4 regions of the Ruegeria sp. BF12 genome follow, and region 3 is predicted to be linked to each of the others. Evidence: riboswitches for the same ligand, from Rfam matches in the RefSeq annotation. Region 3 holds a riboswitch; each other region holds the start of a gene.
What was found. A riboswitch is a leader RNA that binds a small molecule or an ion and turns the genes downstream of it on or off. The one in region 3 is predicted to bind cobalamin.

Region 1 (5,247 bases), on a different contig from region 3:
CGGCGCAAGACGGCCCGCAAAAGAACATCCGTATGCAGATGCCCTTTCATCAGCATCCGAGCTTTGCCCTCCACGACCAGATCGACGGCACGATGCGCGGCCATCTCGTGGCTGTCGACCTCGATGATTTCAGTTCCGGATAAATCAGCGCCAAGCTCGGTCGCAGCAGCAGCAATTTTGTCGGGATCGCCGACAAGTATCGGAGTGATTATGCTGTTTGAACTCGCCAACAAAGCGCCGCCCAGTGAGTTCGGCTCTTCCGGGGCGATGACGGCTGTTGGCATAGGGTCCATGGGGCGCGCCTTTTCCAGCAGAGCGTCAAAATGCCGGTGCCTTTGAACGATCAGCCCAGGAACTTCGACCGAGTCAAACTTCAAATGCCGGGCGGGTGGCGTGACTTGCACCGTACCGCTTAGAATCAACGCGTTGTCCCCGACCCGGCGCACTTCGGCGGCGCAGGTCAAATCGCCATCTTCGCGCTTTTCCGTGACCGAAACAAAGGCGGTCAGTTCTTCGCCCGCCAGAACCGGGGCATGGAATCTGAGGTTTGCCCGGCGTGTCTGCGTGCCCGCCCCTGGCAGGACGTTTCCCAGTACCGCCGCAACAAGGCCAGCGGGCCACAACGCGGGTGCAACAGCTTCGGGGCGCCCATCACCATCCCCATCATAAGCGGCCAGATGCAACGGATTATGGTCTCCGGACGCCGATGCAAACGCGTAAAGATCGTCAACGGTGCAAAGCCTTGTAACCTGGGCCTTATCGCCGACTTTCAATTGTGAAAACGTCCGGTTTTCTTTAATTTTCATCTCGTCAGGCTTTGATTTTTGCAAATGATCGTATTTGAAACCGACGCTCGGCACTTCAGTCCCACCCGACTGGAGCTTGCCGCCGATTCCCCTGTATTTCTGCGCTGCAGCGTAGCCAAAAGAACTTCTGACCACAATTGATTAAGCTTCTTAGCGGCAATCTGGCGGGTAGCGCCCTTTGTCGCCTGCCAGACCTCAGCCCCGCTGAGCCGTCTGACGCGCTAAAGCTGTCTTCCAATCGCCACAACAAGGGGTCTTCGGTTTTGAGCTTGACCAATAATGCGAACTCGGGCACTTCTCGTCGTCGATGGTTCCCGATGGTGCGCCCAAGGGATGAAAAGGGAATACGGTGAGGTTGCCGAACGGCGCCAATTCCGTGACTGCCCCCGCAACTGTAAGCGGTGAGCGACGCCAACAGACCACTGGCCCAAATGGGCTGGGAAGGACGGCCAAGCCACGACCCGCAAGTCAGGAGACCTGCCATCTGATGTTCAACCAACCCGGGGCGGGGCGTCCTGGAAGGAGGCTATATGGCACGTCTGACGCGTGTTTACATGATCGGCACCTTCTGTCCACGCTTGACAACAAGCGGAGCGGGCAATGCTGAGAAAACCTGATCACTTCATTCCGATTTGCGAGACGTGCATGGGCACGGGTGTCGTCGGCGCGATCCAAAGCGGGTTGCCGGACAGGCTTCCTCGCGCGTTGTCTGCCCGTACGTCCTTGCACACAACGCGTTGGGTCAACGCTGACGGTCGCTTGCGCGCATTGTTCAGAAAGAGTCATTCGCACCCGCCTCAGATCAAGCAGGAGGAACGCGTATGACCCGCAGACCATTTCTTGAAACTCGCGAGTTGGAATACCACGCCCTGAATGGCGAAGTCCTGCTGAAAGACGTCAAGTTTGATTTGGACGAAGGGGCGGTACTGGCGATTGCCGGGCCGAATGGCGCGGGCAAGACAACGCTCCTCAACCTCTTGTGCGGGGCAGAAGAGATCGTTCAGGGGGACGTTTTGATCAAGGGGCGCAGCCTTCGGCAACTTTCGGCAATGGATCGCGCCCGTATGATCGCAGTTGTCAGTCAACAAGAGGCCCCCGATGGACGGTTGTTCCTGCGTGACTATGTGGCCCTGGGACAAATTCCGATCCGCGCGGACCGATCCGCAAGCGAGCACGCCGACGAACTGGACCGTATCCTGAACCTGACCAGTTTGTACGCTTTGGCCGACAAGCGTATGGCCGTCCTGTCCGGCGGCGAGCGCCAACGGGCCCATATCGCGCGGGCTTTGGCCCAGAAACCGTCACTGTTGTTTTTGGACGAACCAACCAACCACCTGGACCCGGACGCCAAGGGCCGCATGCTGTCCCTGGTGGCGGAACTGGGCATCACGGTAGTGATGATCGTCCACGACCTGGTCATGATCCCCGAGTTCGCCACCCATGTCGCACTGATGAAGTCCGCCCGGCTGACCGGCTTTGGGTTGGTGCACGAGGTGCTGACCCCCGAACGCGTCCGCGAAACCTTTGGCGTCGATTACCTGTGTTTTCAACACGAAGGCCGCGTGATCCCGGCGCTGGATATCCGAAGAACCACAATCTCAAAATGAGGAACAAAACCATGAAACAGGCACTCTGGCCCGCGGCGCTGATCACCGGCCTGGCAACAAGCGCGGCCGCACTTGAGACCACAGTCGATAATTGCGGCGAACCTTTGATTTTCGAAACCCAACCCGAGCGGCTGGTCGTCCACGACATGAACATGACCGACATGGCCTTTGCGCTGGGTCTGCAGGATAAGATCGTTGGGCTGACGGGCATCACCGGCTGGTACAAAACAAGCCCGGAATTCGACACTTTGCGCGGCGACATCCCCGAGCTGGCGCCGAAATACCCGACTGTGGAAAACCTTGTCGCGGTAGAACCCGACTTGTTTTTTGCGGGCTGGTACTATGGCATGAAGCCCGGCGGCGATGTGACCCCGGACACTCTGGAGCCCTTCGGGATCAAAACGATGATCCTGACCGAAAGCTGCGTACATCTGGACAAGGAACGCCCCGAAGCAAGCATGGACCTGCTGTTTGATGACGTCCTGCGTCTGGGCAAAGTCATGCAGGTCGAAGACAAAGCTGAAGAACTGGTCGATGGCTGGAAGTCTGAACTGTCTGCTATCGAAGCCCAGACCGCCGACCTGCCCAAACCCCGCGTCTTCCTGCTGGACGGCCCCGCCGACGCGCCATTCACCGCTGGCAAATTCGCCATTCCCGACGCCATGATTTCGGCGGCGGGCGGTGAAAATGTCACACATGACATGGAAACCAGCTGGGGTCGCTCCTCGTGGGAGGCTGTAGCCGCTTCCAACCCGGAGTTCCTGGTTCTGTTGGACTATCAAACCGGCAATGGTGCGGCGGATACGTTCAAGTTCCTGCAGGAACACCCGGTGATGTCCCAGACGGACGCTGTCAAAAACGAACGCTGGATTGGCCTGCGGTACGAAGAACTGACCCCCGGACCGGCAAATATCGAAGCGATCTCGAAAATGGCTCAGGCCATGCATCCGGGCTTGAACTGATATGGGCCGATTGTGCCTGACACTATTGCTGGGGGCGGCCGTTCTGGCCGCCCTCTTGCTGATTTCGACCGTATACGGGACCACGTCCATACCGGCATCTGATGCTTTTACCGGCGTCATGCTGGGCACCGGATTGATGGACGGGCAGATGTCACCGCTGCACCGCATCGTGTTCGACCTGCGCCTACCACGCGCCCTGTTCGCCGCGGTGATCGGAGCGGGTTTGGGCATCGTTGGAGTTGTCTTGCAGACGACCACCCGAAACGATCTGGCCGACCCGTTCCTGTTTGGCCTGTCTTCGGGCGCAGCCGCAGGGGCGGTTTTTGTCATCACGGTAACCGGAGACGTTCTGGGCTTTTGGACCCTGCCGCTGGCGGCGTTTTGTGGTGGTCTTGTTGCTTCAGGCATCGTGCTGGCCCTGGTTCACGGGCTGCGTACCAGCGCGCCTGAAAAGCTGATCCTTGCAGGTCTGGCTGTGTCGTTTCTGTTCTCGGCCGTCACCAACTACCTTATTTTCGCAGGCGACAGCCGCGCGGCTCACTCGGTTATTTTCTGGATGCTGGGTGGCCTGGGACTTGCCCGATGGGAAACGTTTCCGCTGGTCTGCGCCGGATTGCTTTTGATCCTTGCTTACGCATCGTATCGCAGCCGATGGCTTGACGCGCTGCTGACCGGCGATCTGACGGCCGCCACATTGGGCGTGCCAGTTCAGGGCCTGAGGTTCAGAATGTTTTTCGTGGCCGCCCTTGCCACAGCAGTGTTCGTTTCGGTCGCGGGGGTGATTGGATTTGTCGGTTTGATGGTGCCGCATATCGCCCGCGGGATTGCCGGACCGCTCCACAAACATTTGGTCCCTACTGCTGCCGTTGTTGGCGCTGCGTTGTTGACAGGTTCCGATATTCTCAGCCGGTTGCTGCTTGCGCCTCAAGAACTGCCAGTCGGCATCGTGACAACATCTTTGGGGTCGATATTCGTCTTTCTACTTCTGATCCGAACCGCCCGCCCACGCCGCTGATCGCCCCCCGGCGACAAACAACGCGGCAGAACGCGGTGGGAGATTTCCTAACTTTCAATAATTAATCGCAACTAAATGACCTAGATCAAAAAAAGTCCGCACAGCGCACGGTATGCGATACACTCGATCAGGGGAATCGAGTGCAGCCAGGTCGCATAGAATGCAACAACTGACCAGCCGACGCGCGTTTCTAAGCGCCAACATCCGACGCGAGGACGGCAAGACAGCCAGACCTCCGGGTTCTGTCGTGCAGGGTTTTACCGATTTGTGCACCAAATGTGGTGCGTGTTCCGACGCCTGCCCCGAGGATGTGGTGGCCGTCGGTCCGGACGGATATCCGGTGTTTCGACCCGGCGACAATGCCTGCACGTTCTGCGGTGACTGCGCGCAGAGCTGCCCTACCCCAGCGCTCGAAATCGGACGACTTGCAGACTGGCCGTGGCGCGCCACAATAAAAACGGCAAGCTGCCTTTCCATGAATGGGATCAGCTGTCGCGTTTGCCAGGATAATTGCGAACAAAACGCCATCCGTTTCAAGCTAAAGACCGGCGGCCGCGCTGAACCTGCGCTGGACGTCGAATCCTGCAATGGCTGCGGCCTCTGTCCAACCCTCTGTCCCGCCGATGCCATCGCGCTTGAACGCCAATCACAACCCCGAACGGAAGCCATTCAATGAACATCTGCGGCTGCCTTGCCCATGTCGTACCTGAACACGCCAGCGCTGCGGCGCAGGTGATGAAGGACACCCCGGGTGTCGAAGTGCACGCCGAAACGGAAGACGGCCGTTTTGTCGTTGTTGTCGAGGACACCGCTTCACGCCTTGCATCCGAGATCATCATGGATCTGCACCAAATCCA
Region 2 (5,247 bases), on a different contig from region 3:
TTTTATGATTGTAGCAAAAACCCTTCGGGCAGAGCGGTTCTGAACCTTACCCCTACCTCTGCCTGAACACGTCACCGATGGATGCGCGCCTGCCATCCAGCCGGATTGCTGTACCTGAACACAGGCAGAACAATGACCATTACACTATCGGACCTTGGATGGTCCTCTCACTTTGCCGCGCAACATGCGGCCTATTCGTCTTGCACCCCCTTTCGCGTCACTGCTGTTCACCGCGATCGTCTGATCGGCGTGAATGCCGATGGCGAAACCCCACTGCTGACCCCCGGTCGACCAACCGGAGAGTTTGCGGTTGGAGACTGGGTGCTCACCGACCCTGAAAACCGCGTACAACATGTGCTGGAACGCCGAAGCCTCCTGAAACGACGCGCCGCCGGCACCGGTGCCGATGCGCAATTGATCGCCGCCAATGTCGACGTGCTGTTCATCGTCAGTTCCTGCAATGCTGATTTTAATCTGGCCCGGATGGAACGATATCTGGCTTTGGCTCATCAGGCCGGATGTTATCCGGTTGTTGTTTTGACCAAGGCAGATACCTGCGCCGATCCAAGTGACTTCGCCAAACCCGCAGAATCGCTGGCCCCGTTCTTGACTGTTCTGACCGTCAACGCGCTGGATGCCACCGAAATCGATCAGGTCCTGTCCTGGTGCCCCGCTGGACAGACCGCTGCACTCGTCGGATCATCCGGTGTCGGCAAGACGACGCTGGCGAACGCTATGACGGGTTCGACTGAGGCCACCGCCGGCATTCGCGAGGACGACGCGCGGGGCCGCCATACAACCACGTCCCGCGCGCTACATCCGATGCGAAACGGGGGATGGCTTGTGGACACGCCCGGAATGCGCGCTTTGCGCCTGCTGGATGCGCAGGATGGTGTGGATGAGGTGTTCTCGGACATTCTGGAACTTGCCGAGTCTTGCCGGTTTTCTGATTGTCAGCATCACGCCGAACCTGGTTGCGCCGTTCAGGCCGCAATCGCAGATGGCACGCTTGATGGAGAGCGCCTGGAGCGCTGGCGGAAATTGCGCCGCGAGGATCAGAGAAACTCGGAAACCGTGGCGCAATCACGCGCACGCGACAAAGCCTTTGGCAAAATGGTGCGCTCTGTGATGCACGAGAAGAAGTCGCGTAAAAGACTATAACTGCTGCTGTTTCAGGCAATCAATCGAGGCCAGACGGCCGCATTTCGGCGCGCAAACGCGCCGATGTGGCCAACCTCGGTCAAGCCGAACTCCTTCGGCGACAGCTGATGTCTGCGCGCCATAGGTCCGTATAGATCGGCAAGTCGCCAAACCGCGTTTGGAGGTACCACTTGATCATCGTCCATTGTAAATAGATCAACGGGTGTTTCCGACGCGGCCCATCTGGCGTCTGGCAGGCTTTGACCAATGTCCGGCACATAGTTCAGCGGATCGGTGCACCATTTACGCCATTGCCAGTAAACGCTTGCAGGCAAGTCTGAACCAAAACCCAGCGCCTTGCCCGGCAAGTATCCCAATGTCTTGACCAGCAATGGCGGATGACCATACCAGAACATCGTCGCCAGCGCGCGGTACGGCCACGGGTGATCAGATAACGTGACCAACCCGGAACAGACGCAGATCATTCGGTCGATCTGTTCGATATCCGGCTGTAGCGGCCCCAGCATTCCACCAACCGAATGGCCAATGCTCCACTGCTGCGCAGCCGGGAATCTGCGCCGCATTTCGGCCCGGGCCGCAGGCATGTCGATAAGGGCCCAATCGGCCATCGTAGCTTTCGAATCGCGCAGCCGCGCGGTCAGCGAATGACCGAAGTCACGATAGTCATAGGTCAAGCAGGCCATGCCCTGTTCCGCCGCCAGCCACTGCGCAAAATGTTGATAATAGTCGCGCGGCACCCCCGTGGCGCCGTGGATCACAACCGCCACGTCCGGCGTAGCAGCAGGCCTGTATAACCGCGCCGACAAGCTGGCCGAACCAGCTTCAACCTTGAAATCTTCGGTCAATACGGTCGGAGTGTTGTCCAACATAGCGCCCTCGCAAGCATCTGAACTGTTTGGTTCACCTGTTGCAATCGGCGCTTTTCGCAAATCAAAGTCAATAGATTTCCAAAGTGACCACGCGTCCGTTTCGAGCGGCAGCAAGAGCCTGCTTGACTCAAGCCACCGACAACCGCTAGCGATGACGTGATGGTTCTCGTCCTCATATTGGGGCGGGATGAAAAGGGAACACGGTGCGGTCCAGCCCGGCATTGCCGGAACGGACCAAGGCCGCGACTGCCCCCGCAACTGTAAGCGGTGAGCAATGCCGAAACACCACTGGCCGAAAGGCTGGGAAGGTCGGCAAAGCAACGACCCGCAAGTCAGGAGACCTGCCATCGAACGAAAAACCGAAACTCGGGCGGGGTGTCCGGGCAGGTCTTCAGTTTGCTGAGACACCTGTTCCACGTCCCCCGTCCATCGCGCGGAGGGCGCATTATGATCTGGAATACAACGACACACGAATTTTCTGCCACCCTGTGCCAAAGGACAGGCAAAACCTGCCCCGCACTGGCCCGAATGGCCCGCGCTATTGCCGAAGCGATGGCGACCGCAGGCCCGGTAACCTCCAGCGAATTCGAGATGGATGGCTCGAGCGAACTGACCCATTGCGGCGAGGGCTGCACGGCACGGTTTCGGGCCAGCCCAACCCGGATCAGGGTCTATTGTGGGGCAAACACGAATGACTCGGCCGACAAGCTGGATGACTACGCCGATATGATGTTTGGCTCTGATTTCGCCTCACTGCCCACCGGATTCTTGACCACTTTACCCTGCGCCATGCTTCAGGCATCGGCCCTTGCGCCGCGCCCCTCGCATCAGATCGTTCAGCAAGCCACGGCCTGATCTAGGCTCACCGATCTCACTGGACCGGCTTCATGGCCCAGGCCATCTGTTGGTCCGTTTCCACCGCACAAGGTCGGGCAGAGCGCAACCGGCTGAGTGCGTGATTCGGGACTTCGCCGCTTTCGACCATAAGTCTGAGGGCAACCATACCCGACCGCCCGCAGCCGCCCCGGCAGTGCACCAGAACACGTCCGCCATCCGACAAAACCTGTCGGGCAGATGCGCTGGCCTTGGGCCAAAGGGCTGCGATTTCCGGTGGCGGCGCTCCGAAATCTTCAACCGGCAGGTGCAGCCAGACCGCAGACCCGGATTGAATGTCCTGCCCAAAGGCACCTGCCCCGGCTTGCTGCATTTCGACCTTGGTCGTCATGGAAATCACCAGATTGGGGCTCCAATCGTGTATCGCGCTCAGATCGTCTGCATACCCACCGCCACTGCCAGGCAAAGGGGACAGCGCCAAAGTTCCCGAACCAACCCGCAGCGCGTGGATTGCAAAAACCGCCAAGACTTACGTTCCTTCTGCCAACGGCCACCCGACCCTAAAGGGGTTTATCGCGCCTACCGATACAGTCCAAACCGAAATTCCTCGCAGCCTCCTGTGGACGCGGGCGGCGCGGGTCTCTACGCTGCATTCTTGACACGAATCCGACAGAGCAGACATGACCGAAACGCCCAGCCCCGCCTATCAGGTTCTTGCGCGCAAGTACCGCCCCGAAACCTTTGCCGATCTGGTTGGACAGGACGCAATGGTGCGCACGCTGAAAAACGCGTTCGAGGCGGATCGGATTGCGCAAGCCTTCATCATGACCGGTATTCGCGGCACGGGTAAGACCACTACGGCCCGGATAATTGCCAAAGGCATGAATTGCATCGGCCCCGATGGCGACGGCAAACCAACGACCGAACCTTGCGGCCAGTGCGAGCATTGCGTGGCCATCATGGAAGGTCGCCATGTCGACGTCATGGAGATGGACGCCGCCAGCCGGACTGGCGTGAATGATATCCGCGAAATAATCGACAGCGTTCGATATCGCGCGGCGAGCGCACGCTACAAGATCTACATCATCGATGAGGTCCATATGCTCTCGACCAGTGCGTTTAACGCGCTGCTCAAGACGCTTGAGGAACCGCCCGAGCATGTGAAGTTCATTTTCGCGACGACCGAAATCCGAAAAGTCCCTGTGACGGTTCTGTCGCGCTGTCAACGGTTTGACCTGCGCCGGATCGAGCCTGAGGACATGATCGGTCTTTTGATCAAGATCGCTGCCGCCGAAGGCGCCCAGATCGCAGAGGACGCGCTGGCGCTGATCACCCGTGCGGCCGAAGGCTCGGCGCGCGACGCGACCTCGCTGCTGGATCAGGCGATCTCGCATGGGGCTGGAGAAACGAGCGCCGATCAGGTCCGCGCAATGCTTGGGCTTGCCGACCGCGGCCGGGTGCTGGACCTGATGGACATGATCCTGCGCGGCGATGCGGCAGCGGCATTGACAGAGTTGAGCGGTCAATATGCCGAAGGTGCCGATCCACTGGCTGTGCTGCGCGATCTGGCAGAAATCACCCATTGGGTATCCGTCGTCAAAATCACGCCCGATGCAGCCGAAGACCCGACCGTGTCGCCCGACGAACGGGCACGAGGGCAGCAAATGGCCGAGGCTCTGCCGATGCGCGTGTTGACGCGGATGTGGCAGATGCTGCTGAAAGCGCTCGAAGAGGTCTCTGCCGCGCCAAACGCGATGATGGCCGCAGAGATGGCCATCATTCGTTTGACCCACGTGGCTGATCTGCCCAGCCCCGAAGAGTTGATCAAACGGCTGCAGGATGCACCACCGCCCCCACCGAATGGAGGTCCAGGTGGCGGAGTGTCCGAGCCGTCTCATGCACCAGTCCAAGCCACGCCTTCATCCTATGTTTCCGCGCAACGCGGGCCTGCGGGTGCGCCAACGGCAGCTCTGGCGCAAGATATCCAAACGGCTCTGGCGCGCTATCCCACATTCGAACACGTGGTCGAACTGATCCGCACAAACCGGGACGTGAAACTACTGGTCGAAGTCGAAAACGGCGTGCGTCTTGTATCCTATCAACCTGGACGGATTGAATTCACCCCTACGGATAAGGCTCCTACGGACCTTGCGCAGAGAATGGGTTCGGCGCTGCAACGCTGGACTGGCAACCGGTGGGCCGTGTCGATCGTATCGGATGGTGACGCTGCGACAATCGCGGAAGTTAGGGATGCAGGCGAACTGGCACTAAAAGAAGAGGCGAAGCAGCATCCCTTGGTACAAGCCGTTTTGGCTCATTTTCCAAAGGCGCGGATCAAACGGATCGAAACCCCGGAACAACGCGCGGCAAAGGTTGAAACCGA
Region 3 (5,247 bases):
GACCCATCAGCAGCAAGCTCACCCCTTTGGCCAGAGCGGCATTGGTGCGTGCACGGATTGAAGCCCCGATCACTGCCAGCGAGATACCGTAGGTCAAAGCATCCCCAAGGAAGTCTAGAGCGTCGGCCTGAAGTGCCTGAGACTTTGCATAGTGACCAGCAGTCATCTCGACGACGAACATCGCCGCGTTCAGAGCAATGACAATCCACAGCCGCCTTTTGTAGTCGTCTGATACCCCGTCGAATTTGGCGTTGTGTGCGCAACATCCTGACATTGGGAAGCCTTTTTGTATCTGTCGTAACCATAGTGTAGTGTCTCTAGTTACTAGAGGTTCAAGAGGTATTTTCATGTTTTCTATCGGGGAGCTTTCCAAGCGCACGAAGGTCAAAGTTCCGACTATCCGCTACTATGAGGAGATGGGCCTACTTGCCGCACCAGAACGCACCGAAGGCGCCCAACGGCGCTACGATATGGCAGGGCTGGAGCGTGTAAGTTTCATCAAACATGCGCGCGATCTTGGTTTCTCAATTGAAGCGATCTCCGAATTGATTGTGCTTCAAGGCCACCCGGATTGTTCATGCCAAGCCGCGACGGACATCGCCGTCTCACAACTTTCCGAAGTAAGAGCAAAGATCAAACGACTACGGGCACTTGAAAAAGAGCTAATTCGGATTTCGAAGGGCTGTGATAACGAGGGGGGGTCAGAGAACTGCTATGTACTCGCGTCTCTTGCCGATCATAAACTGTGTCACCACGATCACTAAACTATGAGCGGACATTGCTTTAGTCGCTGCGAAAGACTGTTTTGTCCGCTCTGCGTAAGCTCATGCGTGGTGCCGCGAATGACCAAAGTTACACATCTTATTCTCTTGTTCCACCTGACGCTCAAATACGCAGCTTCGGGCCAATTGGGCTTACATGTTTTCGATTTCCGGCGATGCAAGCCAAAGGAATAAGACGGGGAATCGGCGCGGTGAGCTCAATGGTGCCAATTCCGTAAATGACCCATTTCCGTGAGCGTTCAGTCGCGAGTCAGGAGATCTACCGTTAGGCGCCGGGTGAGGCTTTGGGAGAAAGAAAGTGCATATCGAACCGGGCATCGTGAACGGCGCCAAAATCGCGCTTTCCAGTGTTGCCGCCGCAGGCCGGTTACTTACACGGTGAAAGTCTGATCGAAAGAAAAAGCGGAGACCTCAACTGAACGCCGCAAAGAACCAGAAGTTAAAGGGCCAGTGCTTATTGTGGCGCGCCACATTTACTTTTAGCCGTTAGCAATCTGCACCCAACGGTCAGGGTGAATCGGGTCCTGTATTCGAAGGAATAGATACTTTGTTTCCTTCCACGTTTTGATCCTGTTGGTAACATTGTCCAGAACCAAATCGCCTTCACTCGAGCGATAGACTAGAACAGCATGGCCACTGCGATTGGTGTCCAAGACAGTTGCAATTAGTAGCTTCGTAGGATCCAAACCGTTCTGCACAAGTTCAAACTTCTTTTGCAAAGCGAAGTCTTCGCAATCTCCTGATCCATGTGTCGGCAGGGTCCAGTACTCCTTTGTACCATATTGGCTTTGATCCGAAACGGCGCGAATCCTCCGATTGACGCGCATGTTGATCGTTTTAACGATCTGCTTTTCCTGCGCCTCGGACAGTCCAGAACTACGAGTTTTCGCGCACGCCCAAGAGTAATCATTGCATAGTGATTTGGCCCCCGACGGCGCTTCAATCTTTCTATCAAGATCGATGAAGGGAAGCTCAGAGGCTTGCAATGTAGCGGTAGAGACAAAGTAACTGCATATGAAACCGGCTATCGATAGATAAACCGGTATCTTTTCCGAAAACCGTTCCTGAGCTAAAGTGGGTTTTGTCATATCTGCCTTCCCCATGCTCAGTTTTCCAGTGCATCCGCAACTGCCGGACCAAGAGTACTCTATCGCAAGCCTTCATGTTCTGCGGTGCTTTGCAACAGCTTGTCTGTTCTTGGATACAGAGCGGCAAAAACCCGCACGCACGCTGTACTTGCCGCTTTGACCTGCTGAACCCACGTAGTTGTCTTCTCAGCCAGGAATGTCACTCAGGAGTCATCGCCGTCAGGCTGGACGGTCACTTTGGCCTCTACGGGCACACCCTCAACCATCAGAGGGCTGTGGCTGTTGCCATTGAGAGAAACTTTTACCTCAACATTGCCATCGGGGAGCGACGGAAGGTGTAACCAATTGGCATAAAGGCGGCCCAGCTTTTCGCCGTTGATATAAACATGCGCGTGACCTTCGCCTGGAACGTCAGCCGAGGAAGCATTTTCCGGAGCAAAGCGAAAGTTCTGCGGTGTCACACGCAGATTCCAGCCCGCCATAGGATCCTTAATCATCTGGATCGCCACACTGGGGGCGTCGCTGTCGGCAGGTAGATTAGTGGCCGCGGAGTGGTCGTGCGCTGCCATCTCCATGTTGCCGCCATGTTGGGCCGGGTCAGTATGATCATGGCTCTCAAAGGTGCTACCGCTGCTGGCGGCAATCACAAAGCCAGCACCGCCGCCAAAGACAAGTCCGATGGCAAAGAGAGCGAGAGAACGGGACATCTTGTCATCCTCAATAAAGAAAGCCCCCGCCGGTGTAACCAGCGGGGTAGCAATGGAGGAGCGCGATCAGACTGCAGCGCCTGCGCGCTTGCCTTCTGTCTGCCAGAAGTAGCCGGTGAAACTGCCCAAGAGTGCCCAGGCGGCCATGCCGATGCCGAAGGCCCGGGCAGCAAAAAGCGCCCCGATCTCGGTCGGAACCGGCCCAGAGAAACTGTCGGGCTCAGGGGCCCCGATAATATGCGGTACCATTAGCAGCACGGCCGCAATCAGGTAGCTTACCAGGTTACCTCCAAAGGCAATCAGCCACATGGCCACGCCGGCTGCGGCAACGGTGACCGTCCACCAGATCTGACGCTCTCCGACATCTGCTGCCGCCACTCCGGGAACTTCTGGAGCCAGCGACAAGCCAGGAGCAAAGTGGAAGGCGACAAAGCCCGCAAGACCCCAAAGCAGGCCGGTGCGGCCGTTGATTTCATGCCCCTGACGTTCGGCTACCGACATCAAAGCCGCCAGGACTAGCGCATAACCAGTGTACGTAAGCGTGGTGAAGATAATGCTGAGACCATCGCGCATCGGCTCGGCGAACATGCCGGGCAGGTCGGGATGCGCAGTTACCGGATCAGCGCCAAAATGTACCAGGTCGCCGCCTTCATAGAGCTCGGCGTGAAGTAGCACGGGCTGCACGAAATACAACTGCAGAAGGGCGGCAATCAGCCCCGCTGCAGCACCAGCGAACAAGCCGCTGGTCAGAATACGACTGAACATTGTCTTAGTGGCAGGGGAAGCCAGTTGCGTGGCGCACATCATGAGCCGCGTCATGCAGGCCAGAAGCCTGAACATGGCCAGTCACGGTAATGATCCCCAGACCCAGAACCACGGCGAATACTGCAGGCAGAAAGGATGCGCCAGCGGCGGATGCCTTGATCGTTTTTGTCGTCATTTTAATCCTCCTCACCGTCACACCCGACGGCATAAGTTGTGTCCATTCTACGGCCGGTCTCCTGACTCGCAGGTCACAGCAGACTTCCCCCTTCCCGGCGCCATTACGCCAGTGGTATTGGAAGGCCGCTCGCCGCTCACAGTCGCGGGGGCGGTCAAGGCTTCAGTGCAGTAGTTTAATGCACCGTCCTCATTCCCGTTTCAGTCCCAGTGCGTAAGCACCTTTGGACACCGTAGAAGCCTTTATTCTTCCATAGTGCTGCGTTCCGTCAAGTACGAAAGCGACATCATAGCATTCTGCAGCGGTTAATCTTAAGTAATGGCAGGATTGGTTTAGATTTTAGCCGCTAAGTGCAGAAGGCTAAGTCGAAAAACACAAACTGTAAGCTGAAAACTCCACACCGGAGTTTTGGCCGGCAAGTTGCATGTGGGCTATCTTTTTTGTGCCGGTATACGTGCAATCGCCTTGAAACGTAGCTTACCTAGCTTCCTGGCGTCAGCGAAGTCGCCGTCAGTACTGTCCTCATACATCCGCATGAAAATCATTATGTCCGGAAGATCGACTGCAGTAATCTCTCCGAACAGATAGGCGGTCTTGCCGCTTTGTCGCACCGCCAACGTCTGTGGTCGGCGACAACCGGACATGCAATCTACTTGCTGCAACTCGGCTTGCACCCCCGATGCCTCCAGCGTTGCGGCTAGCTGATTATAAAGGGTGGAATCCGCGTCGCGGCAGGTTCTGCAAAGCGTGAGGGTAGGCAGGCACATGCGTCAGGCTGATCCTTGATCGAGAACTTCCATCTGAGATTTCATATTTGCTGGTCGGTTGTTAGCTCGGTTTCAATACCTGTTTTGACTCTAAATCTGGAAAAGAGTCTATACTCGAGCAACAAGCACACATTAGCCCTAGCCCTCTAAAACTATGCAAATACACCGAGTGCGAGACGGGGATTTGGCAGAGCGAAGAAGCAACCATCAGACGAAGAGATTTCCAAGTTTCTATGTGAGATTGAGCTGAAGCAGGTGGTAGGCGATGAAGTGGAACAGCTCACGCGAAACATCTTTGTTCTTCAATAATCTGAAACAGCATTGCCTCCGGGATCGGCTCGCCATTACACGCCTATTTTCAGGTCCGCGCGCACCGCGCCTCCCAAGGTGAATTCTGGGACGCGACAGGTTCTTGTAGCGCGTAACTAGGTTCGTTCTATCGTCATTTACAGTCCAGATCCGGGACATATAGCGGGGTTCGTGCTTGATCGTTACCACGACCGATCATGGGACTGAATGCGTCGCGCCAACTGACGACATTCAAAAGAAAGTTCGCTGATGCGAAACGCCTAGGCATCAAAAACTTTTCTGTCTGCGTCACCAGAACTGAGGATCGCCCAAGCTGCCATCGGTGCTCGCCGCAACCCGCTGTGACGGGTGTTGTGATAACGGCATATCTCCGGGTGCAGCCAGTCTTCGAACTCCTCCAATGTCATCGACGCAGTGCCGGAGCCGTCGCATTTCCCCTTATCCTTGGGGGATGATTGCGTTCTTCCCTAAAGTAGATGAACGGCCTCCATGGTCGTCCTAATCAGGCGTTCGATATCGTCGCCGTAATGCGCTCGACCCAGTGGCCTTTACTTGACGGAGATACCCCAATCTGAGCAGGTCAAATGGAAGGTTTCGCTGCGGAAACGCGCCCATTGTCTACGTGTATGGCTTGCGGAATCCCAGCGGTGGGCC
Region 4 (5,247 bases), on a different contig from region 3:
TCAGGATTACCTGGCTTTCTGTTTCGTGTACGAACGATGTGCCCGACGAGATTTTGATTGCCTCATACGTCGTGTTGAGGTCCATGCCTGCTGCCTTGGCGGTCACCAGTGCTTCGGCACAAGTGATCAGGTTTGCGGTTGCCAGATAGTTCGTCAGGACTTTCAGAACAGACGCGGACCCAAGTTCGCCCGTGTGCAGGATGCGCCGCCCCATCGTCGTCAGGAATGGCAATATTTTGTCAAACGTCGCGCGATCACAGCCGGCAAAGATCGAAATATTACCCGTTGCGGCCCTGTGACAGCCACCGGAAACCGGGCAATCGACAGCAGCACCGCCGCGTTCAATCACCATCGCGCCCAGTCGTTTTACCTCGGCCTCGTCCGTCGTGGACATCTCCATCCAGATCTTGCCGGGGCCAACTTCGGGCAACATTTCCCGCATCACGGCGTCAGAGGCTGCAGGGGAAGGAAGGCAGGTGATGACGGCATCACAATCCCGCATCAGTTGCGCCGGACTTTCGGCTGCTTTGGCACCTTTGGCCACGAAGCTCTGCACCAGATCCGGGTTAAGATCATGGACCGAGAGGTCCACGCCGTTGCGTAGCAGCGATCCCGACAGTTTTGCGCCAACGTTTCCCAATCCGATAAAGCCGACTTTCATGTTTCCCTCCCGAAAGTGTGCGTCTGCGATGCTGTTAACCGAGTATCGACGTTGCAATTTCAAAAGCAAAACGAATAATAATCCGCTTTATGGCAAAAATTTTTTGGTGATAAATGGACCGGCTTCCAAACCCTGCATGGCTGCGCAGCTTTGAATGCGCCGCTCGGCACCTGAATTTCACCACCACGGCACGGGAACTTGGGTTGACCCAGACAGCCGTATCTCTGCACATTCGATCCCTCGAGGCGGAACTTGGTCAAAACCTGTTCACCAGAAATGCACGACGGCTCGAGTTGACCGAGCTGGGGCAATCCTATGCTTTGACGGTTCGGCGGGCCTTGGGTGACATCGCGCTGTCCACCAACAGTTTGTTTGGTCCTGCGTCCCGACAAACGCTCACAGTTCGGGCCGCGATTTCCACGGCAACTTATTGGATTGCCGCTGAACTGCCCGCGTTCAACGCGCAATACCCGGACATTCCCGTTCGGCTGGTATCGCACATCTGGAATGACAGCATCGCGCCAAACGATGTGGATGTCGAAATTCGGATGGGCTACGGCGATTGGCCGGGGGTCATCTCCGAAAAGCTGACCGATGAGAATCTGGTGCCGGTTTGCCGAGTCGGAAAGGCTTACCCAAGCTTGCTGGACCTCCGGCAAGGGCCGCTGATTCACATCCTCGGATACGAGGACAACTGGGCAGGCTACTTTCACGCTCATGATATGGAGCCACCCAAGCAAACATCCCTTCATTCGGTCGATACATCCGTCGCCGCATTGCAATTGGTGATGGCCGGTGCAGGCTGCGCGACCATTGTGGAAAGATTCGCTAAAAATTCCATTGCTCAGGGCGCGCCGATAGAAATTGCAGGCCCAGCGATTCCGTTTGCGCAATCGCACTATCTGATCACCGCGCCCGGGCGCACGCGCTCATCCGCCGCAGCGGGTGTGTTTTGTGCCTGGCTGCGTGATCGCCTGGCTGCGGATGCCGCTGACTGACACTGGCTTGTCGCTTTTCCGACCTGCGCGTTTTCTGCATCCTGCTCGCGCTTGACAAGCCCCCTGCCCGTGCCGCATGTCCCTTTCGTTGGTGTCCATCTTCGGATGGATGAAAAGGGAATGTGCAGCGGATCTACCGCCAAGCACAGCCGCCCCCGCGACCGTGACCGGAGAGGGTGCCCAAAGCCACTGGCCCAAAAGGCCGGGAAGGCGGGACATCCGACAGGGCCGAAGCCCTGACATCTGCAAGCCGGGAGACCTGCCAGCGCCCGTAGATGAAACCGGACGGGGTGTTCCGGTGTCGGGTCCATGTCGCAACACGTGGCCCGCATGAAACCCCGTCCCCCACGAAGAGGATTTGGGGGGATGAGAGACATGACCGCGACCGCACCGGTCGAGCTGCTGGTCTGTACCACGTGCCGCCGTGGCCTGCCTGTCGAAGACGATGCGCAACGACCCGGCGCATTGCTGCACAAAGCGCTGGAACAGGCCGACTTGCCCGAAGGCATCACTCTGAAAGCCGTTGAATGCCTGTCAAACTGCGATGAGGGTTGCTCCATCGTGCTGCGCGGAGGCCCGGACCGTTGGACATTTGTCTATGAGCACCTCAACGAAACCGATCATGTCGAGACCATTGTTGACGGTGCAACCAAGTATCTCGCCACGGAAGATGGCCTGGTGAAATGGCGTGAACGCCCCGAACACTTCCGCAAAAATTGTGCGGCCCGTATTCCCCCGATTGGAGCCCTGAAATGAGCAATCTCGAAAAACTCCCCGTCACTGTGATCACCGGCTTTCTGGGCTCGGGCAAGACCACGCTGGTCAAGCATCTGATGCAGAACCCACAGGGCAAGCGTCTGGCCGTGGTGGTCAACGAGTTCGGCGATGTGGGCGTCGATGGCGACATCTTGAAATCCTGCGCGATCCCGGATTGCCCGGCGGAAAATATTATGGAACTGGCCAACGGCTGCATCTGCTGCACCGTAGCCGATGACTTCATCCCCACCATCGAGGCGCTGATGGCGCTGGAGCCGCGCCCCGATCACATCCTGATCGAAACGTCCGGCCTTGCTCTGCCCAAGCCGCTGCTGAAGGCCTTTGACTGGCCCGACATCCGGTCCAAGATCACCGTGGATGGCGTGATCGCTCTGGCAGATGCCGAGGCTGTAGCTGCTGGGCGTTTTGCGCCAAATGTCGAAGCGGTGGACGCGCAGCGTCTTGCCGATGACTCGATCGACCACGAAACGCCCCTGTCTGAGGTATTCGAAGACCAGATCTCCTGCGCCGACATCATCCTACTGACCAAGCCCGATCTGGCTGGCCCCGAAGGCGTGGCCAAGGCCAAGGAGATCATCGCAGCCGAGGCTCCGCGTCCATTACCCGTGGTCGAAGTGGCTGAAGGTGCCGTGGACGTCCGCGTCGTACTAGGCCTTGAGGCCGCCGCCGAGGATGACATGGACGCCCGTCCGTCGCATCACGACGGCCACCATGATCATGAGCATGACGATTTCGAAAGCATCATTGTCGAGTTGCCGGAACAGACCGACCCGACCGCGCTGGTCGCCAATATCGAACGTCTTGCGAACGAGCTGAACATCCTGCGCGTCAAAGGCTATGCCGCAGTTCAGGGCAAACCGATGCGTCTGCTGGTTCAGGCTGTAGGTGCCCGTGTACGTCACCAATACGACCGCCCATGGGAACCCGGCGAAGAGCGCCGCTCGCGTCTGGTCGTGATCGCCGAGCATGACGACATCAAAGAGGCCGCAATCCGCGATATTCTCGTGGGTGTAGCCGAGGCCGCCGAGTAAGCCATGCACGTCGTCTTCCGCGAAAGCCACGGGTTAGAAGAAACCGAGACCCCAACCGATCTGGGCCAGAGCCCGGCGGATCTGGTGGTGCTGTCCTTTTCGGACAGCGACCTCGGCGCTTTCGCAGCAGGCTGGCACCGCGGTGGCGGCCCCGAGGGGCAGATGCCCACGATGCGGCTGGCCAACCTGACGGCACTCAAGCACCCGCTGTCCGTCGACACCTATCTCGAGCAGACGCTTAACGGGGCCAAAGGCATTCTGATCCGTCTGATCGGTGGCGTACCCTACTGGTCTTACGGCCTGCAGCAGGTTCTTTCGCTGGCTCAGGCCAAAGGCATCGCCCTCGCCGTTCTGCCAGCCGACGGGCGGGAAGACCCACGGCTTGACGACTATTCGACGCTGCCTGTCTCGACCCTGAGGCGGCTGGCGCATCTTTGCGACACCGGCGGAGAAGTTGCTGCGCAAGCTGCTTTGGCACAAATGGCTCTGGCGGCTGGGCTTTATGCCGGGCCGGTGATGGGTGCAAAAACCCTGCCGGAATGTGGCGCGTGGTGCCCGGATCGTGGCGTCATCCCGGTGGACAAGGCGTTCTCGGGCGACGCGAAGCGCATCCTTGTGAGCTTCTATCGGGCCTACTTGACCTCGGCGGATACCGCGCCAGTCGCAGCCCTGATCCGCAACTTGCGGAACCGTGGTCTGGACGCGGTTGGGCTGTTCGCGCCATCTTTGAAAGCCCCTGCAGCAGCCGACTGGCTGCGCGAACAGATCGTTGACCTGAGCCCATCCGCGATCATCAACGCCACCTCATTCTCGGGCAAGGGCGCGTCTGGAACCTCTCCGCTCGATGTGGCAGGTGTGCCGGTGTTTCAGGTTGCTCTGGCGACCTCGCGCCGCAAAGCATGGGCTGAGGCGGAGCGAGGCCTGTCCCCCGCCGACCTTGCCATGCATGTGGTGCTGCCCGAAGTGGACGGTCGGATTTCGGCCGGGATCGCCTCTTTTAAAGAGCCCGGGAAACGCGATCCGCACTTGGAGTATTCCCGTTTTGCCCACCGGGCTGAGCCTGAACGGATCGAAGCGATTATCGATCGTGTGACTGGTTGGCTGAACCTGAACGAAAAGCCAAAGTCCGACCAAATCCCGGCGTTGGTGCTGTCCACTTATCCAGGCAAGGATTGGCAGATGGCCCATGCAGTCGGCCTCGATGCGCTGGCCTCGGCCGAGGCGATGCTGGCCGATCTGCAGTGCGAAGGTTATGACACCGCCCCGGCAGAGCCGATTGCGGATGTTTTGTTGGACGCCCAAATTTCGTGGCCGCTGCGGGATTACCTCAGCGCGCTAGCTGACCTGCCGGTCCAATTGCGAACCGATCTGCAAACCGTCTGGGGCAAGCCCGAAGACGACCCGAGTTTTGCGAATGGCGCATTCCACTTCACCGCGGTACGTCGGGGCAAAGCGTTGGTCGCGCTGCAACCCGAACGCGGCACGCCCGAGTTGCGCGATGACGATTATCACGACCTGTCGCGCACCCCGCGCCACAGCTATGTCGCCTTTTACATGTGGCTGCGAAAAGACCTTGGTGCCGATGCGCTGATCCATATCGGGGCCCACGGAACGCTGGAATGGCTGCCAGGCAAGTCGGTCGCCCTGTCCAACGAATGCTGGCCCGAAGCGCTGATCCGCGATCTGCCTGTGATCTACCCCTTCATCGTCAATGACCCCGGCGAGGCCGCTCAGGCCAAGCGCCGGATAGGGGCGGTCACGCTGGGTCACATCCCGCCCC

Region 1: another riboswitch for cobalamin. It lies ahead of ACR0J0_RS12930 (ABC transporter ATP-binding protein); the one in region 3 lies ahead of ACR0J0_RS17790 (CbtB domain-containing protein).
Region 2: another riboswitch for cobalamin. It lies ahead of ACR0J0_RS16335 (hypothetical protein); the one in region 3 lies ahead of ACR0J0_RS17790 (CbtB domain-containing protein).
Region 4: another riboswitch for cobalamin. It lies ahead of ACR0J0_RS02620 (DUF1636 family protein); the one in region 3 lies ahead of ACR0J0_RS17790 (CbtB domain-containing protein).

The regions. Positions count from the first base shown of each region.
Region 1 covers NZ_JBQFTP010000007.1:115,018-120,264, forward strand. The annotation lists gene ACR0J0_RS12925 (bifunctional enoyl-CoA hydratase/phosphate acetyltransferase) at 1-806, opposite strand, end outside; cobalamin riboswitch at 1,098-1,305, shown strand; gene ACR0J0_RS12930 (ABC transporter ATP-binding protein) at 1,628-2,413, shown strand; gene ACR0J0_RS12935 (ABC transporter substrate-binding protein) at 2,425-3,375, shown strand; gene ACR0J0_RS12940 (FecCD family ABC transporter permease) at 3,377-4,390, shown strand; gene ACR0J0_RS12945 (ferredoxin-type protein NapF) at 4,551-5,066, shown strand; gene ACR0J0_RS12950 (chaperone NapD) at 5,063-5,247, shown strand, end outside.
Region 2 covers NZ_JBQFTP010000010.1:147,948-153,194, reverse strand. The annotation lists gene rsgA (ribosome small subunit-dependent GTPase A) at 133-1,161, shown strand; gene ACR0J0_RS16340 (alpha/beta hydrolase family protein) at 1,173-2,030, opposite strand; cobalamin riboswitch at 2,174-2,393, shown strand; gene ACR0J0_RS16335 (hypothetical protein) at 2,478-2,885, shown strand; gene ACR0J0_RS16330 (protein-tyrosine phosphatase family protein) at 2,902-3,390, opposite strand; gene ACR0J0_RS16325 (DNA polymerase III subunit gamma/tau) at 3,545-5,247, shown strand, end outside.
Region 3 covers NZ_JBQFTP010000012.1:87,540-92,786, forward strand. The annotation lists gene ACR0J0_RS17765 (cation efflux transmembrane domain-containing protein) at 1-274, opposite strand, end outside; gene ACR0J0_RS17770 (MerR family transcriptional regulator) at 348-764, shown strand; gene ACR0J0_RS17775 (transglutaminase-like cysteine peptidase) at 1,262-1,870, opposite strand; gene ACR0J0_RS17780 (hypothetical protein) at 2,074-2,577, opposite strand; gene ACR0J0_RS17785 (CbtA family protein) at 2,644-3,342, opposite strand; gene ACR0J0_RS17790 (CbtB domain-containing protein) at 3,347-3,517, opposite strand; cobalamin riboswitch at 3,552-3,767, opposite strand; gene ACR0J0_RS17795 (DUF1636 family protein) at 3,949-4,284, opposite strand.
Region 4 covers NZ_JBQFTP010000001.1:510,557-515,803, forward strand. The annotation lists gene ACR0J0_RS02610 (NAD(P)-dependent oxidoreductase) at 1-661, opposite strand, end outside; gene ACR0J0_RS02615 (LysR substrate-binding domain-containing protein) at 775-1,659, shown strand; cobalamin riboswitch at 1,732-1,940, shown strand; gene ACR0J0_RS02620 (DUF1636 family protein) at 2,035-2,415, shown strand; gene cobW (cobalamin biosynthesis protein CobW) at 2,412-3,467, shown strand; gene cobN (cobaltochelatase subunit CobN) at 3,471-5,247, shown strand, end outside.